4 regions of the Glutamicibacter sp. genome follow, and region 1 is predicted to be linked to each of the others. Evidence: riboswitches for the same ligand, from Rfam matches in the RefSeq annotation. Region 1 holds a riboswitch; each other region holds the start of a gene.

Region 1 (3,343 bases):
GGCGGTGCGCGCCTTGAGCTCTCCGACGGTGCGCTGGAAAATCGGATCCTGCGAGTAGGTCTCTGCCTGCGAGAACAGCCAGGCATTCTTGCGGCCCAGCAAGATCTGCTTGCCGCGGGCCAATGCACCTTCGGCGATCCCTAGGTAGAAGTTGGCAAACGCCAGCTGGATGCCTGGGGTGAGCAAGGTGGAGACCGGCTCATCGGTGACGAATCCGAGCAAGTCTCCGGCTTCAAGCCGCACGTTGTGGTAGTTCAGGGAATTCGAGGCGCTGAGCCGCTGGCCCAGGTAGTCCCAGTCATCAACGATTTCCAGGCCCTCGATATCCCGTGGCAAGACGAACGCAAGAATCTGGCCATCATAGTCGCCGCCCTCCACCAGGGCATTGATGACAATGACCTCGCCGACGCCGGAACCCGTGGAGAAACGCTTGACCCCATTCAGCCGGTAGCCATCGCCGTCCGCAGTGAGCCGCAAATCAGGGTCAACGGGGTTCACCGAGTCGCCCCAAAGCCAGCCGCCCTGCACGGTTCGCTTCCACCAGGCAGCTTGGGATTCAACCGGTGCGTAGAACGCGATGCCGGACTGGTTGATGTAGTGGTATGCCAGCAGCTGCGAGATGGAGCCATCGGCCGCGGCAAGGATGCGCACTACTTCGAAGGCTGTTTCCCAATGGGCTCCTGCTCCCCCGAATTCTGCGGGGACCAGCAGGTTCAGCAGTCCTGCTTCGCGCAGCTGCCGTACTTCGGCGAAAGGCTGCTCGTTCTTGCGGTCGCGATCCAGCGCGTCTGCGGCCAGGTTGCTTGCCAATTGTTCGGCCACTGCGCGCCAGTTGGCCAGTTCGGCGTTGTCGGCGTTCCCGGTGTAGGGAACTCTCGGCAGTTCGGTGCTCAGTACAGTCATCTTCTTCTCCCTGTCAGTTGCGGGTTCCGAAGGACGCAGAAAGTCTGCGGATCCATCGATCCTGGCGGTAGCACTACCTGTGGAATACAGGCTTGCTGCGGCGTCTCGGAGCCAGGTCTCTCAGCCGCTCTGGATGGGTTGTGCTCTGAGTCAAGCATCCTCGGACAGGGTGTGGAAAGGGTTTTGTCATACGGAGGAACCGAAGGACAAACTACGTCATCTTCGACCCATCGGACATGTCCAAACCCCGGCGGATGTGCTTCATATGACCTTCTTATTACGTCACTGCCTATCCGAAACCCAAGTCCACGGCGCTTTTTGCGAGCGCGGATGGTCAGCTCCCTTGGGACGATTGGTTAAAAGCGCGATTGATAGAATGGCTTTTCAAGAAGGCCTCGCAGAACGGACGGCAAGTGGATCCAGTAAGTGTCATTGCGTTCATTTTCGGGTTGCTGATCATAACTTTGGTGGCAGGATTTCTCGCGCCGATGGCGCGGGACCGCAAGCTTGCTCGCAATGCGGCGATCGGCATCAGGACGCGCCACACCTTGGCCAGCGACGATGCATGGCTTGCCGGGCATCAGCAGGCTGCTCCGCTGGTTGCCGCTGCCTCGTGGGCTGGCTGGGCGGCGCTGGCCATCGCCGCAGTTCTCGGCGCATTGGGCCAATTGGCTCTCTCCTTCGCCGCGACCGGTGCCGGCTACCTCGCGGTCATCACCCTGCTGATAGTTTCGGCTTCTCACGCGAATAAGGCTGCGCGCAGCATCTAGGCTGCCCGCCGTAGCCACTCCAATACTGCTTAAAGAAACGGATCGCCCCATCAACCGATGGTGCGATCCGTTTCTTGCGCGGTGGGCATGCTGCTACAGCAGCACGGATCCGAGGATCAGTACGGTCACAAATGCCGCGGTGCCCTGGATGGCGGTCGCCACGCTCAAGGTCTTGTACGCGGTGATGACCGGAATCCGGCTGAGTTGCGAAACAACCCAGAAGTACGAGTCGTTTGCATGCGAAACAACCATTGCACCGGCACCGACAGCCAGCACGGTAAGCACCATGCCCAGCTGCGAATCCAAGCCAAGCGAACCGAGCATCGGGGCGACCAGAGCAGAAGTGGTCACCATTGAAACGGTGGACGAGCCCTGCGCGGACTTCAGCGCAGCAGCGATCAAGAATGGCACGGCCAGGCCCAAGCCCAGTCCGCTGAGTGAATCGGAAAGGATCGTGGTCAGGTCCGAAGCGGCCAGTACCGCGCCGAAGCCAGCGCCGGCGCCTGTGATCAGCAAGATCGGAGCGGCGGTGCGCACCGCTTCATTCATCTGCTCATTGAAGACCGACAGCTTGTTGCCACCGCGCAACAGGAAGGTCGCGGCAAACAGGCCGAAGATCAGCGCGATAACCGGAGTACCAAGGAAGGAAAGGATCTCAAGTGCCGTTCCCTCGCCAATAGGGTGCGATGGCAGCTTTGCAATGGAGGCGGCACAGATCAGTACCAGGGGAACAACGATCGGCATGAATGCCATCGCCGGGCTAGGCAATTTGCCGAAGCTTGCACGCAGCTGCTCGTAGTCGAGTTCGGCGATGTCATGCTCGTCGTCGCTTGGCAGCGGGGTCCACTTGGACTTGTTGAACCGGCTGGCGTAGGCCAAGCCTGCAAGGGCCGAGATCGCGGCAACTGGCAGTCCGACTGCAATGATCAAACCCAGATTCTCGGCAATGCCGATGCTTTCTGCAGCAGCCAACGGGCCCGGAGTTGGCGGCACCATCGTGTGGGTGGCATACAGGCCGGTCATCAGCGCGATGGAAGTCGCCAGCGCCGAGACGCCGGTACGCAAGGTGATGGCTTTGCGAAGGGAGTTGAGGACCACGTATCCCGAGTCGCAGAAAACCGGAATGGAAACGATGTAGCCGATGATCGACAGGGTCAGGTTGGGGAATCGTGTCCCCAGAACCTTGATCAGTGCATCTGCCATGGAGATCGCCGCGCCGGATTTCTCCAGAATGACGCCGATCATCGTACCGAAGAGGATCACCAAGCCGATATTGCCCATGGTGCTGCCGAAGGCCGTGGTGACCGTCGATGCTACTTCAGCCAGCGGGATGCGGTAGGCAAAGGCGGCAAGGATCGCGGCGCCTATGAGGGCAAGGAAGGGGCTGATCTTGAAACGTGCCGTGACCATCACGATGGCCACCACAAGGATCAGCAGAACAAGTAGTTCATACACGGTAAGTTGGCTCCTTTGCCAATATCGGTAGTTTTCTGCGTCCAACGTGCAATAGTGCAACCGGTGGATCAGCTTGATCGGCAAAGCCGCTCAAGGCTCCGCCTATTTGGCCAGATAGCTAGGGACAATCCCGAATTCTTGGCACAAATATCGATCATTGTGCCAATACTAGGAAACGGGAACCCGAATACCTATGGGCACGCGACCATAATTGC
Region 2 (3,343 bases), on a different contig from region 1:
GGCTCCATCGACGTTTTTTGCAGCAGCAACAACTGCAACCACTTTGGCTTCAAGGCCTGCGGGGCAAGTTTACCAATGGTAAACACACGGCGCCCCTACCGCGGACCCACCACGGTCACTAGACTCTGTCCATGGACAGCACCAAGGACAAGCTCTGCGGGTACCTGAACGACGCACGCGAGAATGCGATCTTCAAGGCAGAAGGCCTCGCCGAGCACCTGGCCCGCACCCCGCTCACCCCTACTGGCACCCATATTCTGGGTGTACTGCACCATCTGGCGATCAATGAATACGAATATTTCGGCACCTGCCTCAAGCGCAAGGCCGATGACCGCTACGTTCGCGAGTTCATAGCACCGCATGATCCCGACGCGGATTTCCTTCCGCCAGCAGACATGCGTGCCCAACAGCTGATCGGCCTCTATCGGAAAGCCATCGCCTTCGCGGATGCGGCCATCAGCACCCTGCCCCTGGACTGCCCCGTGGAGGTGCCGTGGTGGGGGCCAGCCGGGAATACCACCTTGGATCACCTGCTCATCCATGCGCTCGCCGAGACCTCCAGGCATGCAGGGCATTTGGATATTATTCGCGAGCAGCTCGATGGCCGCGCTGGCTGGACCGCGCAACTGGATTTGCTGCCCGACTACACCGCTGGGCAATGGGCCGAACAACGCGAGAAGCTGCAGCAACTGGCCAATGCCTTTGCCCCGGGCAGCTGACCCGCAGTCATATTACGCATTGGGACTTCACCGGGCCCGACCGGCGGCGGTACCATCGGAAATGTTGCTTCACGAGACGCGGCGCCAAGCTCCGACTGGCCGCGCACCAACCCCAAGTTCATGGGTGGTTCGGATGAGGAAGCGGTCCGCGCATCAACAGGTGCACGGGCAAGAGCTCGCAAGAGAGTTGACCTCCCATGGCATATCCGATTCTGCCCGTCATCGACCGCCAGACCGGCCAGGTGCAGTTCAAGGCCGAAGGCCGCTGGCGCACCCGCTACGTTGCAGATCCACTCAGGCTTGAACGGCTCATTGCTCGTTGTGCCCGCCGTCCGACCTTCGATCCGGCCACTTCTGAATTGCTGCTGGTGGTGCCGGTAGCCGGAGATCCTGCGGGCAAGCGATTTGCTTTTAGTCTTGCCAAATTCCCAAGTGCAGGAGCCCTGACTAAACTGGGTAGTTGATCCGATCCACGGGTTTCATTGGGAAACTCCACGTTCCAGGAGAGTCATCTTCGCGATGTCACAGCACTCAGCAACCGAACCTACCAAAGCGCAGATCCAGCGATGGCGCAAGTATCTCGCTGATGAAGTCGCCGAAGGCTCCATCTACCGGGCCCTGGCGGAAAAGAAAAGCGGGCAGGAACGGCAAATCCTGCTGGGCCTGGCAGAGGCGGAAGCGCGCCACGAATCCCACTGGCGCGTCCTGCTCGGCGAACATGTCAAGGAAGTCCGCCCGTCGCTGCGGCGCACGATGCTGCGTTTCCTGGCATTGCATTTCGGTTCGGTCTTCGTCCTGGCTATGACCCAGCGCTCCGAGAGCAGTTCGCCCTACCGCGACGACAAGGACGCCACCGCGCAGATGGCGGCCGACGAACAGGTCCACGAAGAAGTCGTGCGCGCACTAGCTACAGCAGGCCGGGCGCGCCTTTCGGGCAACTTCCGTGCTGCGGTCTTCGGCGCCAACGACGGGCTGGTTTCCAATCTGGCGCTGATCATGGGTATCGGCGCGACCGGTGTTTCAGCGACTTTCGTGCTGTTCTCCGGTGTTGCCGGATTGCTGGCCGGTGCACTGTCAATGGCAGCTGGCGAATATGTTTCGGTGCGTTCCCAGCGCGAGCTGCTGACCGCTTCACGTCCAACCCAGGTCACGCTGACCGCGGCCCCGAACCTTGATCTGGACGCCAACGAGCTGCTGCTGATCTATAAGGCCCGCGGCATGAGCGATGAAGATGCCGAGCACCGGGCCGCAGAACGCATGGGCCTGTTCACCTGCGATTGCAACCCCGACTTCTCGTTGAACCCCGAAGGCCGCGGCGAAGAACTTGAGAAGGAGCACCAGGAACTGGGGTCGGCCACCGGCGCGGCGGCCACCTCGTTCATCCTCTTCGCTTCCGGCGCTGTGGTGCCGATCCTGCCATATGTCCTTGGCCTGTCCGGCATGACCGCGATCATCGTCTCGGTAGTCCTGGTGGGCTTGGCCCTGATGATCACCGGCGGGATCGTGGGCCTGCTCTCCGGGGCCTCCCCACTCAAACGCGGCCTGCGCCAGCTAGCCATCGGCTGGGGCGCAGCGGCCATAACCTACTGCTTGGGCCTGATCTTCGACGTCAGCATCAGCTAGTCGGCCGGTACGAACCGAATGCCGGTACAGCTTTGACTGTACCGGCATTTTCCATGCCGTGATCTAGCTGTCCTCCGGCCGCCGAGTACGCCGGCGCAGGGTTTCCATGGACTGGATGAACGCCATCGCTTCTTCGGCGGTTTCCACCAGAGCAATCTTCTGCTCCATGACACGTTCCTTGGCCAAGGCCTGAAGCAGCGGCCAAGCAGGCAGATCCCTGGTCCAATAGTCCTTGCCAACCAGCACCATCGGCACCACGCGGGCACCGGTGGCGTAGTAGTTTTCACAGGCATCCTGGAAGATTTCCTGCACCGTGCCAGCGGCCCCGGGCAGAACTATCAGCCCGCCGTTGGACTGTTCCAGCAAAATCGCTTCACGAATGGAATTGGTAAAGAACTTGGCAATCTGGGTGGCAAACAGATTCGGCGGCTCGTGACCGTAGAACCAGGTTGGCACGCCTAAGGACTGCCGCTGGCTGGGGAAACGCTCCTTCACCATCAGCGCAGTTCTCGCCCAGCCGGTGCGCTGATGAATCGCATCCGGCGCTTCAGCCAGCATCTGCAATGCCGTAGCAACATCTCCTTGCCCGTAGTCGGCCATCCACGCACCGGCATTGGCGGCTTCCATCGCGCCAGGACCTCCACCGGTGGCCACCGCGTAGCCCGCCCGGGTAATCATGCGCCCCAGCTCCAATGCTTGCGCATACTGCGCAGTGCCCCGGCTCATCGCATGCCCGCCCATCACCCCGATAATCGGGGTTTCCTTGAACGTGCCCTCATACACCGCCGAGACCAGCGCCTGGCCAATGTGGTGATCGTGCAGGGTCTTAGCCAGCGCACTGTTATCGCCACTGGAATTCACCGCTGCATGCTGCTGGGAGTACGCGTATATCTTCGCATCAGGTACATGCTGGTAGGTCTGTGTCCTAATCCCCGAGTACAACTCATGTGCCGAATACAGACCGCGAGCCCCCGTTTCGAAAGGCAGCTCCTCCCCCGAGC
Region 3 (3,343 bases), on a different contig from region 1:
TGGCTGCACCACGGTTTGCGCGCGGTTGGCGGCCAGCTCGCATACTGCGTAGCGTTCCTCGTCGTTCAGTCCCGGATCGCCCAAGGCGGCTTCAACTTCAAGGACTGCGCCGATCACCACGGAATCGGCCGCGAAGGACTCCGCGGAAACTTCGCCCACCAGCTGGAGGACCTGGGGTTCCTGGTATACCGGCACCCCAGTTCCGGTGGTGAAGATGCGCGTGCGCGCCTGCACCGCGCTGCGCAGGTCGTTCAGTGCGGCGCGGGCGATGCCGGCCTGCACGGCCATGAGCACCAGCTGGAAGATCGCCGCTTCGGAGTCATTGGTCTGCTGCGGCATGAAGCAATCCACCGGGACCTGGTGGAATTCGGTGGTACCGGTTCCGGTGAGCCCTTGGCCGAATCCATCCCAGTCGTCGAGGATCTTGACGCCGCTGCGCTGGGTGGAGACCACAGCGATCTGGCGGCCGGCGAGCTCCGGGTGGGCCACTGCAACGGTGGTCCAGTCGGCGAAAATGGTGCCGGTGCAGTAGTACTTTTCGCCGTCGATCACCCAGCGTCCATCCAAGACGCTGGCCTTGGTGTTCAAGGTGCCCAGGGCGTTGCCGCCGCGTTCGGTGTAGGCGTTGCCGATAATCTGCCCGGCAGCGATGCGAGCGACCCACTTCTTGCGCAGTTCTTCGTCATCCAGCGCCAAGACGTTCTCAACGAATGCGATATGCGCGCGCCACAGCTGGCCTACGTGGGAGTCCGCCTCGGAAAGCTCGATGAGCAAGCGGAAGACATCCACCAGCCGTGCACCATAGCCCCCGTCGGCAACGGAAAGGCGCAGCGCGCCGAAACGCTCGCGATTCAGCAGGCCTACCTGCTCGAATGGAAGCACGCGGTTAAGGTCGCGGTCCTTGGCGGTCGCGGCGATCTGCGCAAAAACGGGGCGGAAGATTTCGGCCAGCCGGTCGTACTGCTCGTCCGCGCTTGGTCCGGGGGTGATTTTCAGCAATTGCCTAGTCGGCAGCTGTTCTTCAAACTTGTCCAGGTCCAGCGCGGTGACCTGCGAAGGGTCACTGAGCTGATTGAAGTCCAGCCCGAGGGCATTGTGCGATTCACCAATAGGCATCAGGGTTCTCAATTCTTTCCATCGGTCCTGGCGGTAGCACCGTCCCGCTCTTCGGGTGGTTGCTGCGGCGTCGTGGAGCCAGATCTCTCAGCCGCTCTGGATGGGTCGTGATTCATTTGTAACGGTAATATTCCGGTGTTTCCAAGCCACGAAGTCACATTTCGCCTCAGAACCCGAAGGGCCCATCCTCAAATTTCACAGCCTACCCCCCGTCCTGCCGAAGATGAGTTGCAAAGTTTTGCCTAATGTCGACCAAACCGACCTTCAATAAAATAAATAACGAAATTTCTGGGCAATGTGACGTAGTTGTCGAAGATTTTTTCATATTACGCGAGATTTGCGTTCAAATCGTTCGACTCGTTGTAATAGATGAGTAACCATCCCGAGCGGCCGAGAGATCTGGCTCTTTGACGCCGCAGCAACCACCTTCGGAGCTCTTGCTCCGCAGGCCGGTGCTACCGCCAGGACCGATGGAGATGAACATGGCTCTTACCATTGCAGCGCCCGAGGCAGCTTCAGCCGCCTCAGCTTCAAGTGCCCTGGACGTGCAGTTCAGCAACGTGTCCCGGACCTTCACCACCAAGAAGGAAAGCCGCACCGTCCTAGCCGATATCAACCTGCGAATTCCAGCGGGCCAAGTTGTGGCAATTCTTGGAGCCAGCGGCTGCGGAAAATCCACGCTGCTGCGTTCAGTCTCGGGCTTGGACCACCCCTCTACCGGTGCCATCCGCACCGGCGCCAGCGAGGTCAACGGCATCAACGAGCTATGCGCCGTTGCTTTCCAGGAGCCCCGGCTGCTGCCATGGCGTTCGGTTCGCCAGAACATTTCACTGGGCCTGGCGCCGGGAACCGATAAGCGCTCCGGTGACGCGCTGATCGATGAATTGATCGAACTGACCGGGCTAAGCCATGCAGCCAGCCTGCGCCCGCGCGAGATCTCCGGAGGCATGGCCCAGCGTGTTTCGCTGGCTCGCGCACTGGCCCGCCGCCCGGGTGTATTGCTTCTCGATGAGCCCTTCGGCGCGCTCGATGCCCTGACCCGCTTGAAGATGCAGGACCTGCTGCTCTCGATTCACGCATCGTTCCCCACCACGGTACTCATGGTGACCCATGATGTGGACGAGGCCTTGACCTTGGCTGACCGCGTGATCGTTCTGGGACGAAGCGCTGAGAACGGCGCAGCGGGCGTCATCGAAGATCTGGCCATTCCCGCTGGGCATCCACGCCGGCATACCGACGAGAAGTTCGTTGCAGATCGCCAGCACCTGCTGCGCCTGCTCGGCGTCGACCCGACCAACCATTGATCTAGGGAACGCCTTGGGTCCTCAGTGATCCATTGCCTTTGCCCAATTACCCATCCGCTTGCACGCACAATTCTAGGATCTTCCATGCTCTTGCACCGCTTCACCCGCCGCACTGCACTGTCCACCGCCGCCTTGCTCGTTGGCGCGGTTGCCCTGACCGGCTGCGCTGGCGAAAACGCTACGGCCGCCTCCGGTGATCAGACCCTGTCGATCGACTTTGCCACGTACAACCCGCTGAGCCTGGTGCTCAAGGAAAAGGGATGGCTGGATGCGGCCGCCAAGGAACAGGGCGTTGATGTCGAGTGGATCCAGTCCGCAGGTTCCAACAAGGCCAATGAGGCTCTTCGCGCAGGAGCGATCGATGTCGGATCCACAGCTGGCTCCGCAGCGCTGCTGAACCGTTCGAACGATGCACCGATCAAGACCGTCGCCCTGTACTCGCAGCCGGAATGGGCCGCCCTGGTAGTGGACAAGGGTTCGAAGATCGAGTCCGTTGAAGATCTGGCTGGCAAAACCGTGGCCGCCACCAAGGGCACCGATCCATACTTCTTCCTGCTCCAGGCTCTGGACTCCGCGGGTCTGAGCGAAGATGACATCAAGCTGCAGAACCTCCAGCATGCCGATGGCCGCACCGCACTGGTCAACGGTTCGGTCGATGCCTGGAGCGGCCTGGATCCAATCATGGCCGCCGCCGAAGAAGACGGCGCCAAGCTGGTTTACCGGAACTTGGACTTCAACACCTACGGTGCACTGAACGCTCGCGAAGACTTCATCGAGCAGAGCCCCGAACTGGCCCAGCTCGTGGTCGATGCCTATGAGAAGGCTCGCGGCTGGGCGGCTGAAAATCCTGGGGAAACCGCAGAAATCCTGGCCGACGTTGCGGGGCTCGAACCAGAAGTTGCCAAGACCGTGATCGAGGAACG
Region 4 (3,343 bases), on a different contig from region 1:
CCCCCATGTTTCATAGGCCAGCACCACGTCTGGAAGGAATCCGCCAAATTCAAAGCGGTGCTCCCCCACGGAACTACGACGCAAAATGCCGTCTTGCCCGCCGGCGAGCTCTTCGGCGCGCAGAGTATCTTCGGTAGTCACAATGGATGCCATGCCTAGAGGGTTTCCTGCAGTTCCTTGTTCCCAAGGGCACCAACAGCTTGGAAGCCCAGTTCCAGATCGGCCAGAATGTCCTTGATGTTCTCCAGTCCGACGCTCAGCCGCACCAGTCCCGGGCTCACGCCGGCCGCAACCTGCTCCGCTTCGGAGAGCTGGGCGTGGGTGGTGGAGGCCGGGTGGATGACCAGCGAGCGCACGTCGCCAATGTTCGCGACATTGGAGTGCAATACCAGTGCGTCCACGAAGGCCTGGCCGGCTTCCGAGCCGCCGGCCAGTTCGAAGGCGATGATCGAGCCAGCGCCCTGATCGCTGTACTTCTGCGCACGCTCATGCCAAGGCGAAGACTTCAGGCCTGCGTAAGCGACCTTCTGCACTTCCTCGCGGGCTTCGAGCCAGTTGGCAACTTCAACGGCATTCTGACCGTGGCGCTCAATGCGCAGCGACAAGGTTTCCAGACCCTGCGCGATCAAGAACGCGTTGAATGGCGCAACCGAGGAACCCAAATCGCGCAGCAACTGCACGCGGGCCTTGAGGATGTAGGCAAGATTGGCGCCTAGGATGCCGTTGACACCCAGGTCGCGGGCGAAGACCAGGCCGTTGTAGGACTCGTCCGGGGTGTTGAAGCCCGGGAAGCGTGCGGCGTCCTGGGCGAAGTCGAAGTTGCCCGAGTCCACGATGACACCGGCAATGGCATTGCCGTGGCCGCCAAGGAACTTGGTGGCCGAGTGGATCACGATATCCGCGCCCCACTCGATTGGGCGGATCAGGTACGGCGTGGCCAGGGTGTTGTCCACCAGCAGCGGCACACCGGCTTCGTGGGCGATCTCCGAAATGCCCTCGATATTCAGGACATCCTGTCGCGGGTTGGAGATGCTTTCGCCGAAGAAGGCCTTGGTGTTCGGGCGAACCGCGGCACGCCAATCGTCCAGGTTATCCGGGTCGGAGACGAAGCTGACCTCAATGCCCAGGCGCTTCAGCGTGTGCTTGAGCAGGTTCTGGGTTCCGCCATACAGGCTCGGGCTGGCAACCAGGTGGTCGCCGGCTTCCGCCAAGTTCAGGATGGCCAGGGTGGTGGCAGCCTGTCCCGAAGAGAGCAGCAGTGCGCCTACGCCGCCTTCCAGGTCAGCGATGCGGGTTTCCACCGCGTCGGTGGTGGGGTTGCCGATACGGGTGTAGATCGGTTCCAGTTCCTGCAGCGCGAAACGTGCAGCAGCGCTCTGGGCGCTTGGGAAGACGAAGGAAGTGGTTTGGAAAATCGGGAGAGCACGTGCTCCGGTAGTCGGATCCGGGGTCTGGCCGGAGTGGATCTGACGGGTTTCAAATGACCAGTTGTTGCTCATGGTTTCCTCCAAATAGCGTTTCATGACTATGGGGGTACGCCGCTGAAAAGACACCGACAGGAAGCACCGTATCGTGACGACTTCCAGGGGGTAACCCGCGCTTGTCCTTGATGCCTTGTGCATTCAAGGGCCAGGTCTTCACCCGGGGCACCCCACCGCGGTTGGAGGGTTGCCGCCCAGTAAGCCGGGGCTTGTTACTGGGACTCATGACCTGCTACCAGTTTGCCCGAAAACCGAAGATCTTTGCAACGCCAGGGCCGGACAGTGGACTCAATCGGTCATATTTCGCGAATACTGCAGGTTCATCGCAGAGTATTCGATAGCATCCGTCCACTTAGGCAACCCTAAGTAGAGACTCGCATCACATGTTGCCATGATGGGCACATGATGAGGCTAGATCACGTAAGTTATGCATGCGGCCCGGACGGGCTGTTGCCAACCGCTGAAAGAATCTCCGAGTCCTTGGGACTGGAATTCGTCAAGGGAGGCGTGCATCCACGATTCGGAACACGCAATGTCATCTTCCCGCTCAAGCACGGCCAGTACCTTGAGGTGGTTGAAGTCCTGAACCACCCGGCCAGCGACAAGGCGCCCTTCGGGCAGGCAGTTCGCGCCCGTTCGGAGCTCGGTGGCGGCTGGATGGGCTGGTGCGTCTCGGTGGAGGATCTGTCCAGTGCCGAAGATCGCTTGGGCCGCAAGTCAGTGCCGGGCAACCGAAAGTTCCCTGATGGCCGCGAACTGACCTGGCAGCAAATTGGCATCAAGGGCCTGATCGCCGATCCACAGTGCCCGTACCTGATTTCCTGGGATGAAGGATCCGAGGAGCTGCATCCTTCCAAGGCGCTGGAACCTGCCGGCGCCATCAGCCAGATCGCCATCGCCGGCTCGCGTGAACGGGTGCTGGATTGGCTGGGCCAACCGCAGAACGTCAATTTGGGCGCTGTCACCATGCAATATGAAGCGCCGAATGGCACTCCGGGCATCATGTCGGTAACCTTTGAAACCGAGTCCGGCACCGTGGTGCTGTAGGACGTTCTGGAGCGAATGCAAGTAGGCGGGGACAATGGCGTCCCCACCTACTTTCTTTTCGTTAAGACCGGTCCAAGCGTTTTCCCAGGACCACGACCTGCTGGTCTTCGAAACCCAGGCGTTCATAGAAGTCGATGACGGCAGAGTTTTCCCCGCGGACCATGAGCTGCACCTTGGGCACGCCACGATCCCGCAGCCACATGACCGCAGCCTCCACCAGGGCCCTTCCCAGACCGCTGCCCTGCCTGCATGGATCCACCGCAACATAGTAGAGCCAGCCCCGGTGCCCGTCATGGCCAGCCATCGCAGTAGCCACGAGCCGATCGTTCTCAACGATGGCCAGCACCGTAGAAGTAGGCTCGGCCAAAGCCCGACGGGCGTCGGCGAGCGCATCGTTCCACGGACGGGTCAGCCCAGTGGCTTCCCACAATTCAACTGCTTGGCGGAGGTACTTCTCGCTCAGCACGGTAATCTGCATTGGCTCAGCCTATCGGCGTTACTGGCCGATTCCGATGGCGGGCCCGACCAGGGCGTATCCGACGAAGCCGATGGCGTCGAGCAGGAAGTGCGCGATGACCAGCGGCATCACCCGCCCGTATTTCTGGTACACCCAGCCGAAGACGATGCCCATGAGCATATTGCCGATCATCGGCCCCACGCCCTGGTAGAGGTGGTAGCTGCCTCGGATCATGGCGGAACCAATAATGGTGCTCCACAGGCCCAACTGCAGTTTCCTGGCATAGGTGAACAGGAATCCAAGCATCAGCACTTCTTCGAGCACTGCATGGCGCACAGCCGACAGCAGCAGCACGGGG

The links. Region 1 has a riboswitch for S-adenosylmethionine ahead of ACRDT3_RS08555 (acyl-CoA dehydrogenase family protein). Riboswitches for the same ligand answer to the same signal wherever they lie in the genome.
Region 2: it holds a riboswitch for S-adenosylmethionine, as region 1 does, so the genes downstream of both, ACRDT3_RS11020 (hypothetical protein) here and ACRDT3_RS08555 (acyl-CoA dehydrogenase family protein) in region 1, are expected to answer to the same signal.
Region 3: it holds a riboswitch for S-adenosylmethionine, as region 1 does, so the genes downstream of both, ACRDT3_RS15985 (acyl-CoA dehydrogenase family protein) here and ACRDT3_RS08555 (acyl-CoA dehydrogenase family protein) in region 1, are expected to answer to the same signal.
Region 4: it holds a riboswitch for S-adenosylmethionine, as region 1 does, so the genes downstream of both, ACRDT3_RS03015 (bifunctional o-acetylhomoserine/o-acetylserine sulfhydrylase) here and ACRDT3_RS08555 (acyl-CoA dehydrogenase family protein) in region 1, are expected to answer to the same signal.

Annotation. Positions count from the first base shown of each region.
Region 1 is NZ_JBOGEG010000010.1:68,064-71,406, forward strand. Features, by position in the region: gene ACRDT3_RS08555 (acyl-CoA dehydrogenase family protein) at 1-903, opposite strand, end outside; SAM riboswitch class I at 953-1,043, opposite strand; gene ACRDT3_RS08560 (SdpI family protein) at 1,317-1,673, shown strand; gene ACRDT3_RS08565 (GntP family permease) at 1,767-3,128, opposite strand.
Region 2 is NZ_JBOGEG010000016.1:54,805-58,147, forward strand. Features, by position in the region: gene ACRDT3_RS11015 (DinB family protein) at 132-719, shown strand; SAM riboswitch class IV at 787-900, shown strand; gene ACRDT3_RS11020 (hypothetical protein) at 917-1,183, shown strand; gene ACRDT3_RS11025 (VIT1/CCC1 transporter family protein) at 1,239-2,342, shown strand; gene ACRDT3_RS11030 (LOG family protein) at 2,406-3,343, opposite strand, start outside.
Region 3 is NZ_JBOGEG010000035.1:33,898-37,240, reverse strand. Features, by position in the region: gene ACRDT3_RS15985 (acyl-CoA dehydrogenase family protein) at 1-1,116, opposite strand, end outside; SAM riboswitch class I at 1,132-1,223, opposite strand; SAM riboswitch class I at 1,491-1,593, shown strand; gene ACRDT3_RS15980 (ABC transporter ATP-binding protein) at 1,599-2,420, shown strand; gene ACRDT3_RS15975 (aliphatic sulfonate ABC transporter substrate-binding protein) at 2,505-3,343, shown strand, end outside.
Region 4 is NZ_JBOGEG010000002.1:199,734-203,076, reverse strand. Features, by position in the region: gene metX (homoserine O-acetyltransferase MetX) at 1-153, opposite strand, end outside; gene ACRDT3_RS03015 (bifunctional o-acetylhomoserine/o-acetylserine sulfhydrylase) at 156-1,499, opposite strand; SAM riboswitch class IV at 1,592-1,711, opposite strand; gene ACRDT3_RS03010 (VOC family protein) at 1,884-2,528, shown strand; gene ACRDT3_RS03005 (GNAT family acetyltransferase) at 2,590-3,006, opposite strand; gene ACRDT3_RS03000 (CPBP family intramembrane glutamic endopeptidase) at 3,025-3,343, opposite strand, start outside.